2 regions of the Rossellomorea sp. DUT-2 genome follow, and region 1 is predicted to be linked to the other one. Evidence: predicted binding sites of a transcription regulator. Region 1 holds the regulator's gene; the other holds the start of a gene.
The links. The regulator NrdR, encoded in region 1, represses ribonucleotide reductase genes. The targets are predictions, from matches to a motif close to AACACNATATATNGTGTT.
Positions count from the first base shown of each region.

Region 2: ACOSV2_RS08410 (vitamin B12-dependent ribonucleotide reductase) is a predicted target of NrdR. The motif match lies at 4,048-4,065, and genes of this name have one in related genera.

Region 1 is NZ_JBQPEO010000002.1:876,959-884,610, forward strand. Features, by position in the region: gene ACOSV2_RS10210 (putative sporulation protein YtxC) at 1-856, opposite strand, end outside; gene dnaI (primosomal protein DnaI) at 1,210-2,142, opposite strand; gene ACOSV2_RS10220 (replication initiation and membrane attachment family protein) at 2,155-3,543, opposite strand; gene nrdR (transcriptional regulator NrdR) at 3,612-4,067, opposite strand; gene ACOSV2_RS10230 (cytosolic protein) at 4,150-4,530, opposite strand; gene speD (adenosylmethionine decarboxylase) at 4,662-5,048, opposite strand; gene ACOSV2_RS10240 (glyceraldehyde-3-phosphate dehydrogenase) at 5,661-6,689, opposite strand; gene coaE (dephospho-CoA kinase) at 7,143-7,652, opposite strand, start outside.
Region 2 is NZ_JBQPEO010000002.1:527,751-535,402, reverse strand. Features, by position in the region: gene gcvPA (aminomethyl-transferring glycine dehydrogenase subunit GcvPA) at 1-596, shown strand, start outside; gene gcvPB (aminomethyl-transferring glycine dehydrogenase subunit GcvPB) at 589-2,052, shown strand; gene ACOSV2_RS08425 (hypothetical protein) at 2,126-2,323, opposite strand; gene ACOSV2_RS08420 (rhodanese-like domain-containing protein) at 2,387-2,770, opposite strand; gene ACOSV2_RS08415 (lipoate--protein ligase family protein) at 2,983-3,819, shown strand; gene ACOSV2_RS08410 (vitamin B12-dependent ribonucleotide reductase) at 4,171-6,741, shown strand; gene ACOSV2_RS08405 (patatin-like phospholipase family protein) at 6,849-7,652, shown strand, end outside.

The DNA of each region.
Region 1 (7,652 bases):
CGATATCCCAGGAAGGATAGAGAAGTGTATCAGGGAAGTAACTCAACGGCAAAAGATCGATCCGTTCTTCAAATATATTCTGAAGCGTCCTGATTAATTGATGGTCCCCATTCCCGTACACGAGTATCTTCTCCGGTGCAAGGGATAATAACGGAGCTATGGTGAATGAATCAACGTATAACGGGTGATTCGTCAGAAGGCGTTTATCAATCGCCTTCGTCAATTCCTGCCGTGTCACCTCTTTCATGTCTTCATCAAAGAAACGATAGCCGTAACCCGTCGAGTACAGATGGATCGTCCGCATTTTCTGCTCCCTCGATGCCAGATACTCACGCAGCATATGGACAAACATTTGATATTCCTGCTCCATCTTATATTCATCAATAGCAAGATCCAGCATGAGGAGCAGTCTCTCCTGAAGCTTCTTCAGCCTGAACTTGCTGAAGGAGTCGAACGATATGGGGGCCTTCCCTTCCAACAAAAGCTCCAGACTGTCATGGACGTATTCGGCCTCGTTCCATTCACCGATCAGCTCCATCAATTCAGGTCGTTCACCCATCCTCATCTCTGATACGATTTCTAATATTTGATTGATTTCATCAACATCTTCATAGAAGTAATTTTCTTTCAGGGCTGATTCGGACCAGTCCATGCATTTATCATTTAAAACAAAGTGGGAGACCCCATTGAATAGTTTTTCTCTTTCCTTGAAGAAAGGGGAAACCTCTATCGTCAGATTATAGTGAGTTGTATGTTGAAAGAGAGTTTCATGGAACCATGATTGGATGAACTCTTTATTGAGGTGTGCTTGAAGCTTTAACGCATCATTTTTTTGCTTGAAAATAAATTCAATCAAACTTTCTCGCCTCCTTAAACCCAAATCCCTGATTTATATATATGGGAGGCTTGTATCATTTAGAAGTTGATGAGGGAATTAATTGTTTCTTTTTGAATCTATGTCGTTATGGACTCCATGAACCTGCATTAGTTTCCATGCACGATGAGTAATCCGGCCGACTTTGCCGTTAATCCGGCCGTTTTTTCCGAAAATCCAGCCGAAAGCCTCCATAATCCAGCCATTTCTTGCAATAATCCGGCCGTTTCCCCTAATAATCCAGCTGATTTACAAAAATTTCAAAAAGCACACATCAAAGTGTCGAATGCACAAAAAAAAGAGAAGAAATCGCATGCAATTTCCTCTCTTTCATTCTATTCTCTTCTATTTCGCCCATCAATCAACACAGGCTGGGACAAGTATTTAATCCGCTCCATGATTCGTGCAGCCTTCAGCTTCTCTTCTTCTCCCCGTTGACTGTACGTCAAGTGATGCGTCAGTTCGTTGAAGTTGAAGTTGGAGGTGAAGAATGTCGGGAGGTTTTCAAGCATTCTGTACTGGAGGATCGTTCCCAGGATTTCATCTCTTCCCCAGCTTGACATGGTTTCTGCGCCGATGTCATCGAGCATGAGGATCGGTGCCACTTTAACCATTTCCAGCTTTTCATTTACCGTGTTGTCTCCCAGCGATTGCTTGATTTCTCTAAAGAACTCAGGAACGTACACAATCAGGGACGCGATTTTTTTCTCAGCGAGTTCATTGGCCATCGCCCCTAACAAATAGGACTTCCCCACTCCGAACTTGCCGTAAAAATAGAGTCCTTTCATTTTTGTACCTTCCGTGTAGTTCTCCACGAAATTCTTCGCTAATCGAACTGCCTCCAATCGGCTTTTCGAATCAAGATCCAGGGTTGAGAAGGATGCTTGTAAAATATCCTTCGGCACATACAGGCTTTTGATTAGACGCTGTGCGCTCGTTCTTTCATCGTGAATGACTTTTCGAGGGCAGCGATGGTAATCGATGTCGATGGTGTTGCCTCTGATTACCAAGTGAGGGTCATACCCTTCCATCATATTCTTACACTCCTGTAAAGAAGGACAGTATCGACATTCTTTACTTTGAGAGATATATTCATATAACTTCATCAGACTCTCATTTACCATTTCCCCTGTTACACGGCCTTCATTCCTGCGAATAAAATCCTTCACATCATTGTTTTCAAGAATCTCTTTTTTCATTTGCTCATATCTTTGTTGAAACGAACCAGAAGCCGCCAACTTTTTCAGGGTGTTATTTATTCTCTCCACCGCTACGTTCACCTACTTCCGAAAATTTTTAAGCTCTTCTTCGAGTTTCTTCTTTTCTGCTTCGAAATCATATCCATCAAGGGAAGAATCAATTTCTTTCTCGGTTTCACCTTCCTGGAACCATTCCGGGAGTTTTTCCGTACGAGTCGGCTTTCTTCGTCTATTCGTTTTATTTTCCTTTTTCCCTTCAGCCCACTCAAGATACTGCTTGTGTTCTTTTTTGGCTAATTCCATCGCTTCACTTGCAGTCGTCACCTTTTTCCTCGACCAATGGGACGCGATTTTTTCCATATATCCTTTTGTAAGCTTCATGTCCGTTTTCAGCAAAACATATTGTACCAGGACATTCATGACACCAATCGGCAACTTCTGTGACATGAGCACCTCTTCAACAGCCTGAAGGTCTGCCTTAGAAGGAGCTCCTCCATTTGATATGTCAGATAGAACATCCTTGGGCGACGTTGTTTCCAAATAATCAATAAGCTCTTCTTCTTTCGTGCGGGGTTTATCCGATTTCACAGGCGCTTTAGTCTCTATTCTCGCAGTCAAATCGGGCAGTTGATCACCTGTCTGAACCCCATACCAATCACGTGCGGTTTTGCGCAGCAACTCTATATCGATGGTATCATCTGCATCCAGGGAGCTTAAGACGATATTTTTCATCTGAAGAGGATCAATACCGTACAGATAGCTCAGTTTCAGAACCGTTTCCTTTACATTAGTCGTAAAGGCTTTACGTGGAACCATGGATTCAGATAACCCTGCCAGTAATAACTGAAAATCAAAATCGATATCATCCAGTGGAAGACCACCATTCTTCCCATATTTCATATATTGTTCACCAGACTTAGTCTCGGAATCCATATTTGCATCGTGTTGGAGAAAATTAATCTGTTCCGATGTGAAAACATCTTGAAAGGACCGGGTGATGTTTACGTGCTGCTGTTTATCTACCGATTCGTCAGTGAAGAATTTCTTTAAACGCAAATAATGAGTCCTGCCTATTTTCCGGTAAAGATACACATTTAACATGCCATCATGAAAGAATTCCTGAGGGGTAAGAGGTGGCTGCAGTTCATAAAGAAAGCTCCGATCCTCGTTGTCCCTTTTTTCGAACGCCTTTAACAACCCTATCCCTTCAAGCTTCATTCTCGCTTCATATACTTCTTGAAGGTTAACAGACAGAACGTTCATCAGATGATAATGAGTAGAATGTGTGGACCACAGTCTGTTTTCTTCTACTTCTCCCCACAAACTCATATAAAGACTGTAACAAACCGAACCAATTAAAGGCTGGTACAGAAACGTAATGATTTTCCGATCGTATTCCTGAAGAATCCCATTTGTCCCTACCGTGTAGTGATCGATTGGTTGTATTTCATTCCAATGCTTCTTCATCATAGTTGGATTCTACCTTTCAAAAAAATAAAGAGAAAAGAGCTAAAGAATTACATCTTCAGCTCATTCTTCTACTCTTTTTTTATTAATTCTTTCAGTTCGTCTATAAATACATTAATATCCTTGAATTGTCTATACACAGATGCAAAGCGTACGTATGCAACTTCATCTACCTTAGCAAGTTGATCCATGACCATCTCACCGATCTTAACCGATTCTACTTCAGAAGCACCCTGATTACGGAGGTCCTTTTCAATATCCGTTGAGATCTTTTCTAATCTCTCAAGAGGTACCGGGCGTTTCTCACAAGCCTTGATCAACCCTCTCAAAATCTTCTCTCGACTAAACTCTTCTCTTACCCCTTCTTTTTTCACCACAATTAAAGGAAGCTCCTCAACCTTCTCGAAGGTCGTGAAGCGGAAAGTACATACTTCACATTCTCTTCTTCTCCTGATTGAACGTCCTTCATCAGCAGGTCGGGAGTCCACTACTCGTGTACCATTATGCTGGCAAGACGGGCACTTCATAATATCAGCTCCGTTATTACATACTATTACTTTCATCATATAAAAAAGCTGCGACTTACACAAGCTAATAAAGGATTTACCGTTATTTCACTTTTGTCAATTCGCTGTCAAGCTTTTGATAATAATGGTTAATCTGTGCTTTTAAGACCGTATATGTACCAAAGACTTTCCCTCTATCCGCGCTGACCTTGAAATCGACTGCCGTTTCAAAAGGTCTTACCGTGATGACCGTTGCGACGATAAACAGTTGGGGAGTACCATTTTTACGGACCGTAATTTCCCCTCTGTCCTTGGACTGGGAAATCACCTCATACTCAGAGGATGAGAATAATTCTAAAACTGCATTAAATGCACCTTGATGCATGGATTTATAATAGCGTGATTTCAGGTCTTTATCTTCGTGCTGATCAGATGTCTCACATTCTGATTGAAATCGTTTAAAAAAAGTACGTATTCCGCTCATATAAAGTTCCTCCCTTTATTTACCCTTATTTTACACGAAAACCACACGAATGAAAATTCAAAATCAATTCCTGTACGAAAGCATAAAAAAAGAGATGCATCTAATACGCATCTCTTCTGAGTTATCTTCGATTAAAGGGCTTGAGCTTGAGCCTGTGACTTCTTCACTTGTACAGGACCCATACCACGTGGCAATTCAATTGTTTCACGTGTGTCAGCACCAAGAGCATCTGCAATATATTCAGCAGCGATGTTAGGATCTAAATCACCGCAAGTATATACATCAATACTGGCATAACCATGTTCAGGAAAACTGTGAATAGTCAGATGTGATTCTGAAATGATCACAACTCCACTAACACCTTGAGGAGCAAATTTATGGAAAGCTACCTCACGTACCTCTGCACCTGATTTCAGCGCAGCATCTACGAATGTTTTTTCAATTCCTACTACATCGTTTAATTTTTCAAAATCGCAACCCCATAATTCTGAGATTACATGACGACCCATTGTTTCCATTTCGTGTTTCCCCCTTTGACATAATTTTTTTCGTCAAAATGAACGTGTCCTTTGGCAAAATCTTAACTACCACGGGGGAAAGTTAGTCCGAAGAGGTCCTAACCCTTTAAGTAGCTAAATCAGTATTCATTTGCTAATAAGAAGTTCACGAAAAATAGTATACTTTGTTTAAAACTCTTTTGCAATAAATTTTTATAAACTTTTTTATATGGGTGGACGATCGATTGACTGCAACTAGATTATGCGGGTTATCGCCCAATATAGTAAAGTGCGTATTGGATTATGTTCTAAACGTTGACCGTTCCTTTTCGCTCCAGGCACTCGCTTTCCGCGGGGCGGGCGGTGAGCCTCCTCGGCTGCGCCTGCGGGGTCTCACCTGTCCCGCTGTTCCCGCAGGAGTCGAGTCTCTATGCTACTACACTAGTTACATGTTTTGACAGATAGGTGCAAATAAAAACGTCCCTAAATAAACTTTCTGCCAAAGGAACTGGATATATCAACCATATAAAAAAGTTGTAAGATTAAACTACTTATAAAAAGTGTAATAAAAGAAAAAAACGCACCGGAAAAGGTACGTTTTAAGGGTGAAGCTTATTGTTTATTTGGGTTCTTTCAAACGTTGACTTCTTGTTTGGCGTTCATTTTTGATGCAACGAATTTAGCCAGGTCAACGACGCGGCATGAGTAGCCCCACTCGTTATCGTACCAGGCCAGTACCTTGACTTTTCGATCTCCCATTACCATCGTGGATAATCCGTCGATGATCGCTGAATGAGGATTTGTATTAAAGTCGATTGAAACTAATGGTTCCGTTGTGTATTGCAGTACTCCGTGTAAGGAACCAACAGATGCTGTAATGAAAGCTTCATTGATTTCTTCTACTGTTACGTCTCTTTTCACATCCACAACCAGGTCCACTAGGGAAACATTTGGTGTAGGTACACGTAATGCCATTCCGTGAAGCTTGCCATTTAATTGAGGCAGAACCAATGATAATGCTTTGGCTGCACCAGTCGTGGTCGGGATGATCGATTGACCGCACGCTCTGGCTCTTCTCAAATCTTTATGTGGATTATCAATATTCTTCTGGTCATTTGTGTAAGCATGGACAGTCGTCATAAGTCCATTTTCAATACCAAATTGCTCATCCAGTACCTTCGCAACCGGCGCTAAGCAGTTCGTCGTACAAGATGCATTTGAAATGATGCTGTGTTCTTCAATATTTAATGCGCTTTCATTTACACCCATCACAATTGTAATATCTTCATTTTTACCCGGAGCTGTCAGGATGACCTTTTTCGCTCCCGCTTCTAAATGAAGGCTCGCTTGATCTTTCGAATTGAATTTTCCTGTAGCTTCAATCACAATGTCGATATTTAATTCGCCCCAAGGCAAAGCTTTAGGATCACGATTACTTAATAGTAGGACACGTTTCCCATTGACGATGAGTGCATCATCTTCCGTCACCACATCTGCCTGAAATGTTCCATGATTTGTGTCATACTTAATTAAATGTGCTAATGTTTCAGCCGGGTAGCTTGCGTTAATGGCTACAACCTCTAAGTTTTCCTCTAATATTGCTTTCCTGAAAACCATTCTCCCAATACGTCCAAAACCATTGATTGCAATTTTCGCCTTCATAAATCCGGCTCCCCTCTATATTAATGTTATACTTATATGATTATTTGCTAAAAATAGTATAACATATTTAGAGAATATGTTAATAAGTATTTTGCGGATTTTTAATGTTTTATTATTCTGACAATAGGCTTATTGAATGTATATTTTTGTGGTTTGAATTCATACATCCTTTTCGAGGCTCCGGACTTTTATATTGTCTTTTTTTACGGGTAAGTGCTGGTTGAGTTCCGCTCCAGGTTGCTCGCTTTCCGCGGGGTGGGCGGTGAGCCTCCTCGGCTTCGCCTGCGGGGTCTCACCTGTCCCACTTTTCCCGCAGGAGTCGAGCAACCTTCCGCTACACTCAACTTTGATATCTAGCTCTCAAAAGATAATGAGTGTAAAACATTTATTCAAATAGCATAAGATCAAAATAAAAAGCCGACAAGAGGTTTCCTTGTCAGCTCATTTGTCTTTCTATGGTTTTAGATCCCACTCGACTAGTAGTGCATCAAGTTGTTCTTTGGTCTCGTGTAGAGATCCATTGTTGTTGATGACTGCGTCGGCAAGGCTTGCTTTTTCCTTTAAGGGGAATTGAGAAGCGATGCGGGATGATGCGTCTTCCTGATTGAAATGGTTCCGCTCCATTAGTCGGGATAGTTGGGTTTCTTGGTTCACGTATACTACGACTGTGCGATCTACCATCCACGTCAAATCACTTTCGAATAATAGGGGGATATCCATGATAATCGTATTTTTACCAGCTGCAATGGCTTCCTCTTTGTGGGCGAGCATCATGCTTCTGACGGCAGGATGAACGATTCCATTCAGCTTTTTTCGTTTTTCTTCAGAGTTAAAGATGATCTGGCCGAGCTTTTCCCGATTGATGGTTGAATCGTGATCGTGCAGTATGTGTTCACCGAATTCTTCCACAATCGCAAGGTAAGCCGGCTGATCAACCTCCACCACCATACGGGCAGCAAGATC
Region 2 (7,652 bases), 350 kb from region 1:
CTCCTGGACAATTAGGAGCGGATATCGTCATTGGTGATGCACAGCCATTCGGTATCCCAAGTGCCTTTGGTGGACCGCACTGTGGATACTTCGCTGTGAATAAAAAGCTTATGCGTAAAGTTCCGGGCCGTCTTGTTGGTCAAACCGTTGATGAAGATGGAATCAGAGGATTTGTTCTGACTCTTCAAGCACGTGAGCAGCATATCCGTCGAGATAAAGCAACGTCGAATATTTGTTCAAACCAGGCATTAAATGCACTCGCGGCATCTGTAGCCATGACGGCACTTGGAAAACAGGGCGTCAAAGAGATGGCACTTCAAAATATCCAAAAAGCACATTATGCAAAAGAAGCCTTTAAAGCAAAAGGATTCTCCATTGCATTTGAAGGACCATCATTCAATGAGTTTATCGTAAAGGTAAATAGGCCGGTCAAAGAAATCAATCAAAAGCTCCTGGGTAAAGAAATGATTGGTGGTTATGATTTAGGATTAATGGATGACAGCTTATCACAGCACATGCTGATCGCTGTTACTGAACTTCGCAGCAAAGAAGAAATCGACGCATTCGTAGCAGAATTGGGGGATTGTCATGAATAAGCAAGATCAACCTCTTATTTTTGAATTATCTAAAGAAGGCCGTGTCGGCTATAGCTTACCTGAGATGGATGTACCACAGGTAGAACTGTCAGATCTCATTCCATCTGATTATATCCGTACGGAAGAACCGCATCTTCCAGAGGTTTCTGAACTGGATATCATGCGTCATTATACGGCATTATCAAAACGTAATCATGGTGTGGATTCCGGTTTCTATCCATTAGGGTCTTGTACGATGAAGTACAATCCGAAGGTGAATGAAAACGTGGCACGCTTGAATGGATTCGCTCACATCAATCCTCTCCAGGAAGCGGAAAGCGTTCAAGGTGCCCTTGAACTGATGTATGATCTTCAGGAGCATTTGAAAGAAATCACAGGCATGGATGAAGTCACCCTTCAACCTGCTGCCGGTGCTCATGGAGAGTGGACGGGTCTTATGATGATCCGTGCTTACCATGAAGCAAATGGAGACACACATCGTACGAAGGTCATCGTACCGGATTCAGCTCATGGAACGAACCCTGCCAGTGCGACTGTAGCAGGTTTCGAAACGGTAACGGTGAAATCAAACGAAAATGGTTTAGTTGATTTGGAGGATCTGAAGCGTGTAGTTGGAGATGATACAGCAGCCTTGATGCTGACCAACCCGAACACTCTTGGATTATTTGAAGAAAACATTCTGGAAATGGCTGCAATCATTCATGAAGCAGGCGGCAAGTTGTATTATGATGGTGCCAATTTAAATGCCGTTTTATCAAAAGCCAGACCAGGGGATATGGGATTTGATGTCGTGCATTTAAATCTTCATAAGACCTTTACTGGCCCTCACGGAGGCGGTGGTCCAGGGAGCGGTCCTGTGGGAGTGAAGGAAGACCTGATTAAATACCTTCCAAAACCGATCCTGGTGAAAAACGGCGACCAATTCGAATTTGATTACAACCGTCCTGATTCCATTGGCCGTGTAAAACCTTACTATGGAAACTTTGGAATCAACGTTCGTGCGTATACCTATATCAGAACGATGGGTCCGGATGGCTTGAGAGCCGTGACGGAAAATGCCGTACTGAATGCAAATTACATGATGCGCCGCCTGGCTCCTCACTTTGACCTTCCATTCGATCGTCATTGTAAACATGAATTCGTGATCAGTGGAAAACGCCAGAAGAAGCTTGGTGTCCGAACATTGGATATTGCGAAGCGACTACTCGACTTCGGATATCATCCGCCAACCATCTACTTCCCACTAAACGTGGAAGAGTGCATGATGATCGAACCGACGGAGACAGAATCGAAAGAAACACTGGATTCCTTCATTGATGCCATGATCCAGATTGCCAAAGAAGCAGAAGATACGCCGGAAATCGTCCAGGAAGCACCGCACACAACAATTGTGAAGCGGATGGATGAAACACTCGCAGCAAGAAAACCGGTACTGCGTTATACAAAAGAAAGCTAAAGAAAATAAAATTGAAATTCCCCGCAGTAATTCGCTGCGGGGATTTTTGTTGGGGGACGGACCTTATGGTCGTTCACTCAGCAGAATAGGTGCGGGATGGGGTCGTGATGGTCGGCAATCCAGCTGAAATGAGCAGGAATCCAGCCGATTTGGTCGATAATCCAGCCGAAATGAGCAAAAATCCAGCCGTTTCAACCAAAAATCCAGCCGAATCCCATATAATTCCATTTATTGATCGGATTATGCACAATACCAATACAAATAGAACCATCACTCCAACCCACTACTTACACCGATTAAAAAAAAGGATCGCCCCAAAGGCAATCCTTTCACATTATTTTTTATGTTTTACTTTGCCTGTCCACTTTTTAAAGCCGCCCTGCAATTGGTGAAGATCCCGGTACCCTTTGCGGTGAAGCATTTGAGCTGCTCGTCCGCTGCGGAGTCCGCTTTGGCAATAAAGGTAAACGGGTTGATCGGCACGGATTTCCTTTTGTCTCATTTTAATTTGAGAGAGGGGGATGTTTCGTGCGCCTAGTACGTGACCGTTATCAAATTCATTCGCTTCACGAACATCTATCAACTGAGCTTTACGATATCCTGCTCGAAATTCTTCTTCAGTCAATGTATTCACAATCCTCTTTTGATAGAAGAACGTAAAGAGTGAATAAACAATGATTCCACCAAGTACGACTAAAAGAATATATAATCCTTCCATCATTCATGCTCCTTTCTACAAATGCGCTAACTTCTATTATATTCATGAAAGCTCCGAGAATCAAAACAAATTTATTATTTTACAGCAAACACTTTCCAATCTGTTTTTCTTTGTTTTTTCTTTTGGATTTGATAGACTAGTAACGGACTTAAATGAAGTTGGTTTTTTACATAACATAATATCAAAGAGAAGACGCAAATGAGGTATGATGCATGAAAAAAGAAACATGGAGATTCATTGACTCAGGGAATTGTTCCCCTTCTTATAATATGGCCCTTGATGAGGCGCTATTGGATTGGCATAGCGAGGGAAAGATTCCTCCCACGATCAGGTTTTATGGCTGGGATCCCGCGACTCTCTCGATCGGTTACTTCCAAAAGGTAGAAAAGGAAATCAATCTTGATGCAGTGAAAGAGCACAGTCTTGGCTTTGTCAGAAGACCGACGGGAGGCAGAGGGGTTCTGCATGAACATGAATTGACTTACAGCGTCATTGTTTCTGAAGAGCACCCGGAAATGCCTAAAACCGTTACGGAAGCATACCGGGTGATTTCGGAAGGGATCTTAAAAGGATTTCAAGGACTTGGACTCGAAGCCTATTTTGCCGTTCCGAAAACAGCAGAAGAGCGGGAAGGGTTAAAGAATCCACGTTCGGCCGTTTGTTTTGATGCACCGAGCTGGTATGAGCTGGTGGTAGAAGGAAGAAAAGTAGCGGGAAGTGCCCAGACGCGCCAAAAAGGTGTCATCCTTCAACACGGTTCCATTCTATTGGATCTTGACGAGGATAAGCTGTTCAGCCTGTTTAACTATCCATCTGACCGGGTGAAAGAACGTATGCAGCGGGCATTTAAAAACAAGGCTGTCGCGATGAACGAAATCAGTTCGGAATCGGTCACTATGGATATGGCGAAGGAAGCATTCAAAAAAGGTTTCGAAGAAGGATTGAATATTCACCTGGAGCCATACGAACTTTCTGAAGAGGAAACACAATATGTTGTGGACCTTGCCAAATCCCGGTACGAATCAGATGACTGGAATTTCAAACGATAAAAAATTTTTTGTAGAAAAAAAGCGATGCTTGTCGCTTTTTTCCTGTTTTACCAACTATTACGCGACTTGGATTTATATCAAGTTCTAAATTAATAGAAATGGTCGGAGTATTATATGATTTTCTATTAATTCCTTCTGTTTTCTAATTTTATTGGCATATTATCCGTTTGACAAACAAATGACCTATTGACCTGAAACACAATATGTGGTGTGTCGAATAATTTTTTACACACTATATGTTGTGTTTATTTATTGCTTTTCCAATTGAGCTATGATATCGTATTATTTGATATTACACATCAAAGTTAACAACAAACAAATGAAAGATTTGAGATAGAAGGAGTTGTCTTTATGACTGTTGCGTCGAAAAACACAATGAAATTAAACATCGAAAGATTAAATCAGGATATTGGATTGTTTCCTCAAGTACATCCCATAACCCCGGATATGAGAACTACACATAAGGGTGTATCCCGTCTTGTTATGATTGACCGCTATTCTTTCAAAGACACGGAAAAGATCACTCTTTCAGAAGGTGATTTCGTGGTCCTCACCATCAAAGAAGATCCTAAATTCCCTGCAAGAGGATTAGGGTACATCACAAGCATCGATTGGGAAACGAAGAAAGCAGATGTTTGGATCGAAGAAGAGTACAGAAGTGCCATCGACAAACCTGAAGAAATGGAAACGGGTGTCGTCTCAAGAACACTTGATGTTATTGAAAAACCTCTCGAAGTCTACTACGAACAAATTGCGAAGCGTAACGCAACAGGCTTGGCAGAAGTGGAAGAAACTCCTGAAAAGAGACAAGTTTGGTTTGAAAAGTTCTACCATGAATTGGTGAACCTGCATTTTGTTCCTGCTGGTCGGGTGCTTTATGGAGCGGGTGCCGGAACAGACGTTACGTACTTCAACTGTTACGTGATGCCTTTCGTACAGGATTCACGTGAAGGGATTTCAGAACATCGCAAGCAGGTGATGGAGATCATGAGCCGTGGCGGTGGTGTCGGAACGAACGGATCGACTCTTCGCCCGCGAAATACTCTGGCTAAAGGTGTGAACGGTAAATCCTCCGGTTCGGTTTCCTGGCTGGATGACATCGCTAAATTGACTCATTTGGTTGAGCAGGGCGGATCAAGACGTGGAGCACAAATGATCATGCTTTCAGATTGGCATCCCGATATTATCGAATTCATCATCTCTAAAATGCAAAACCCGCGTATTCTGCGTTATCTCCTTGAAAATACAGAAGATGAAACGATTAAAAAAGCAGCTCAGGATAAGTTGAAATTCACACCTCTGACAGAACAAGAGGAAGCGATGTATCAAGGAATCCTAAATTATAGACAAATCCCTGGATACGGTGGGTTTGATGCGAAAATCCTTAAGAATGCAGAAGAAAAGCTCCGTACAGGTGGAACATACAGCGTCCATAATTCAGAGTTCCTGACAGGTGCGAATATCTCGGTTTGCCTGACAAGCGACTTTATGGATGCCGTGGAAAACGATCGTGAATATGAACTTCGCTTCCCGGATGTAGAAAGCTATAATGAAGAGCAGATGAAATACTATAATGAAGAATGGCACAACGTAGGGGATGTCCGTGAGTGGGAAAAGCTCGGCTACAAAGTGCGTACATACCGTAAGATCAAGGCGAAAGAGCTTTGGAATCTTATCAATGTGTGTGCAACCTACTCTGCGGAGCCGGGTATCTTCTTTATTGATAACGCGAATGATATGACGAATGCGAAAGCATACGGTCAAAAGGTAGTTGCTACGAACCCATGCGGTGAACAGCCTCTTGCTCCATATTCCGTGTGTAACCTGGCAGCCGTCAACCTTGCTCAGTTTGCCAATAAAGAGACGAAAACCGTTGATTTCGATAAATTGAAGCGTACCGTTGAAGTGGGTGTTCGCATGCAGGACAACGTCATCGACGCGACTCCTTACTTCCTGGATGAAAACAAAAAGCAGGCCCTTGGTGAGCGACGTGTTGGCCTTGGTGTAATGGGTCTTGCAGATTTGTTGATCTACTGTGAGAAAGAATACGGTTCTGAAGAAGGCAATCAGCTTGTGGATGAAGTGTTTGAAGTCATCGCCACAACCGCTTATCGTGCTTCGGTTGAATTATCGAAGGAAAAAGGAAGCTTCCCATTCCTGACTGGAAGCACCGATGAAGAAACGAAAGCTTTACGAAAAGCATTTGTGGAAACGGGCTTTATGAAGAAAATGCCTAACGATGTCCGAACAGATATTGAACAGTATGGGATCCGGAATTCCCATCTGTTAACTGTTGCTCCTACAGGTTCAACAGGTACGATGGTTGGGGTATCTACCGGGCTTGAACCTTATTTCTCTTTCACGTACTACAGAAGCGGGCGTCTTGGTAAGTTCATTGAAGTGAAAGCGGATATTGTAGAGGATTACTTGAAGAGAAATCCGGATGCAGATGCTGACAATCTTCCAGAATGGTTTGTTTCTTCCATGAGCTTGGCTCCACAAGCACATGCCGATGTCCAATGTGTGATTCAGAATTGGATCGACAGCTCTATTTCGAAAACGGTTAATGCTCCTCGTGGTTATACGGTTGATCAAGTTGAAAAAGTGTATGAGCGACTTTATAAAGGTGGAGCAAAAGGTGGAACCGTGTACGTGGACGGAAGCCGTGATTCACAAGTTCTTACACTCAAAGCAGAAGAAAACAGCTTTGATGACGAGGACGAACAGGAACAAAAAGACATTCCTACATCGAAAAAACCGATCGTGTTACTTGATACGATTCAGGACGTGCGTTCAACAGACGTGTCCATCGGTTCTGAAGTTGGGAATACGTGTCCAGTCTGCCGTAAAGGGACGGTAAAAGATATGGGTGGCTGCAATACTTGTACAAACTGCGGCGCTCAGCTGAAATGCGGACTATAATATATGAAGAAAGGTAGGAGGGGACTGGTTCCCCTCCTATTTTTTTAGTCTAAAATCCTTCTTTGTGAATTAAAGATGTAGTAAGAGACATTGAAGGAGTGGGGCCTTTGGACATCGATGGAGTTTTTTCAGGTGGAGGCATAAAGGGGCTCGCGTTGATAGGGGCATATCAAGCATTAGAGGAAAAGGGCTACAAATTTAAGAGGCTCGCAGGAACAAGTGCCGGAGCGGTGATTGCAGCATTTATAGCCGCCGGTTATTCGAGCAGGGAGCTCTTGAAAATCATGGATGATATAGATTTTAATAAATTGCTGGACTCAAACGCGATCATCTCTCTCCCTATAATAAAATGGCTTCGGGTTTACAATCGTTTAGGTTTATATAAGGGAGTGGCGCTTGAAAGCTGGGTGGAAGAAAAGCTGAAAGCGAGGGGAATTTATACGTTCGCCGATTTACCGCCCCATTCACTCCGGGTCATCGCTTCGGATTTATCGAATGGCAGATTGTTGGTTCTCCCGGATGATCTTGAGAAGTACGGCATAGCGAAAGAAACCTTTCCCGTTGCCAGGGCGATACGAATGAGTGCGAGTCTTCCTTACTTCTTTGAACCTGTAAAGCTGCGATCTTTAGAAGGAATAAGTTTCATGGTGGATGGTGGGGTGCTAAGTAACTTTCCTATGTGGCTGTTTGATCGGGAAAATGTGAAAAAGGTAAGGCCGGTCATCGGGGTGAAGTTAAGTCACGATCTAGTCGGAAAGCCAAAAAAACAGATCAAAAATGCGATTGATATGTATGAAGCCCTCTTTACTACGATGAAAGATGCACATGATTCAAGATACATTTCCAGAAAACTTGAAAAAAACATCATTTTTATTCCTACTGAAGGTGTGCTCACGACCGAATTCGGATTA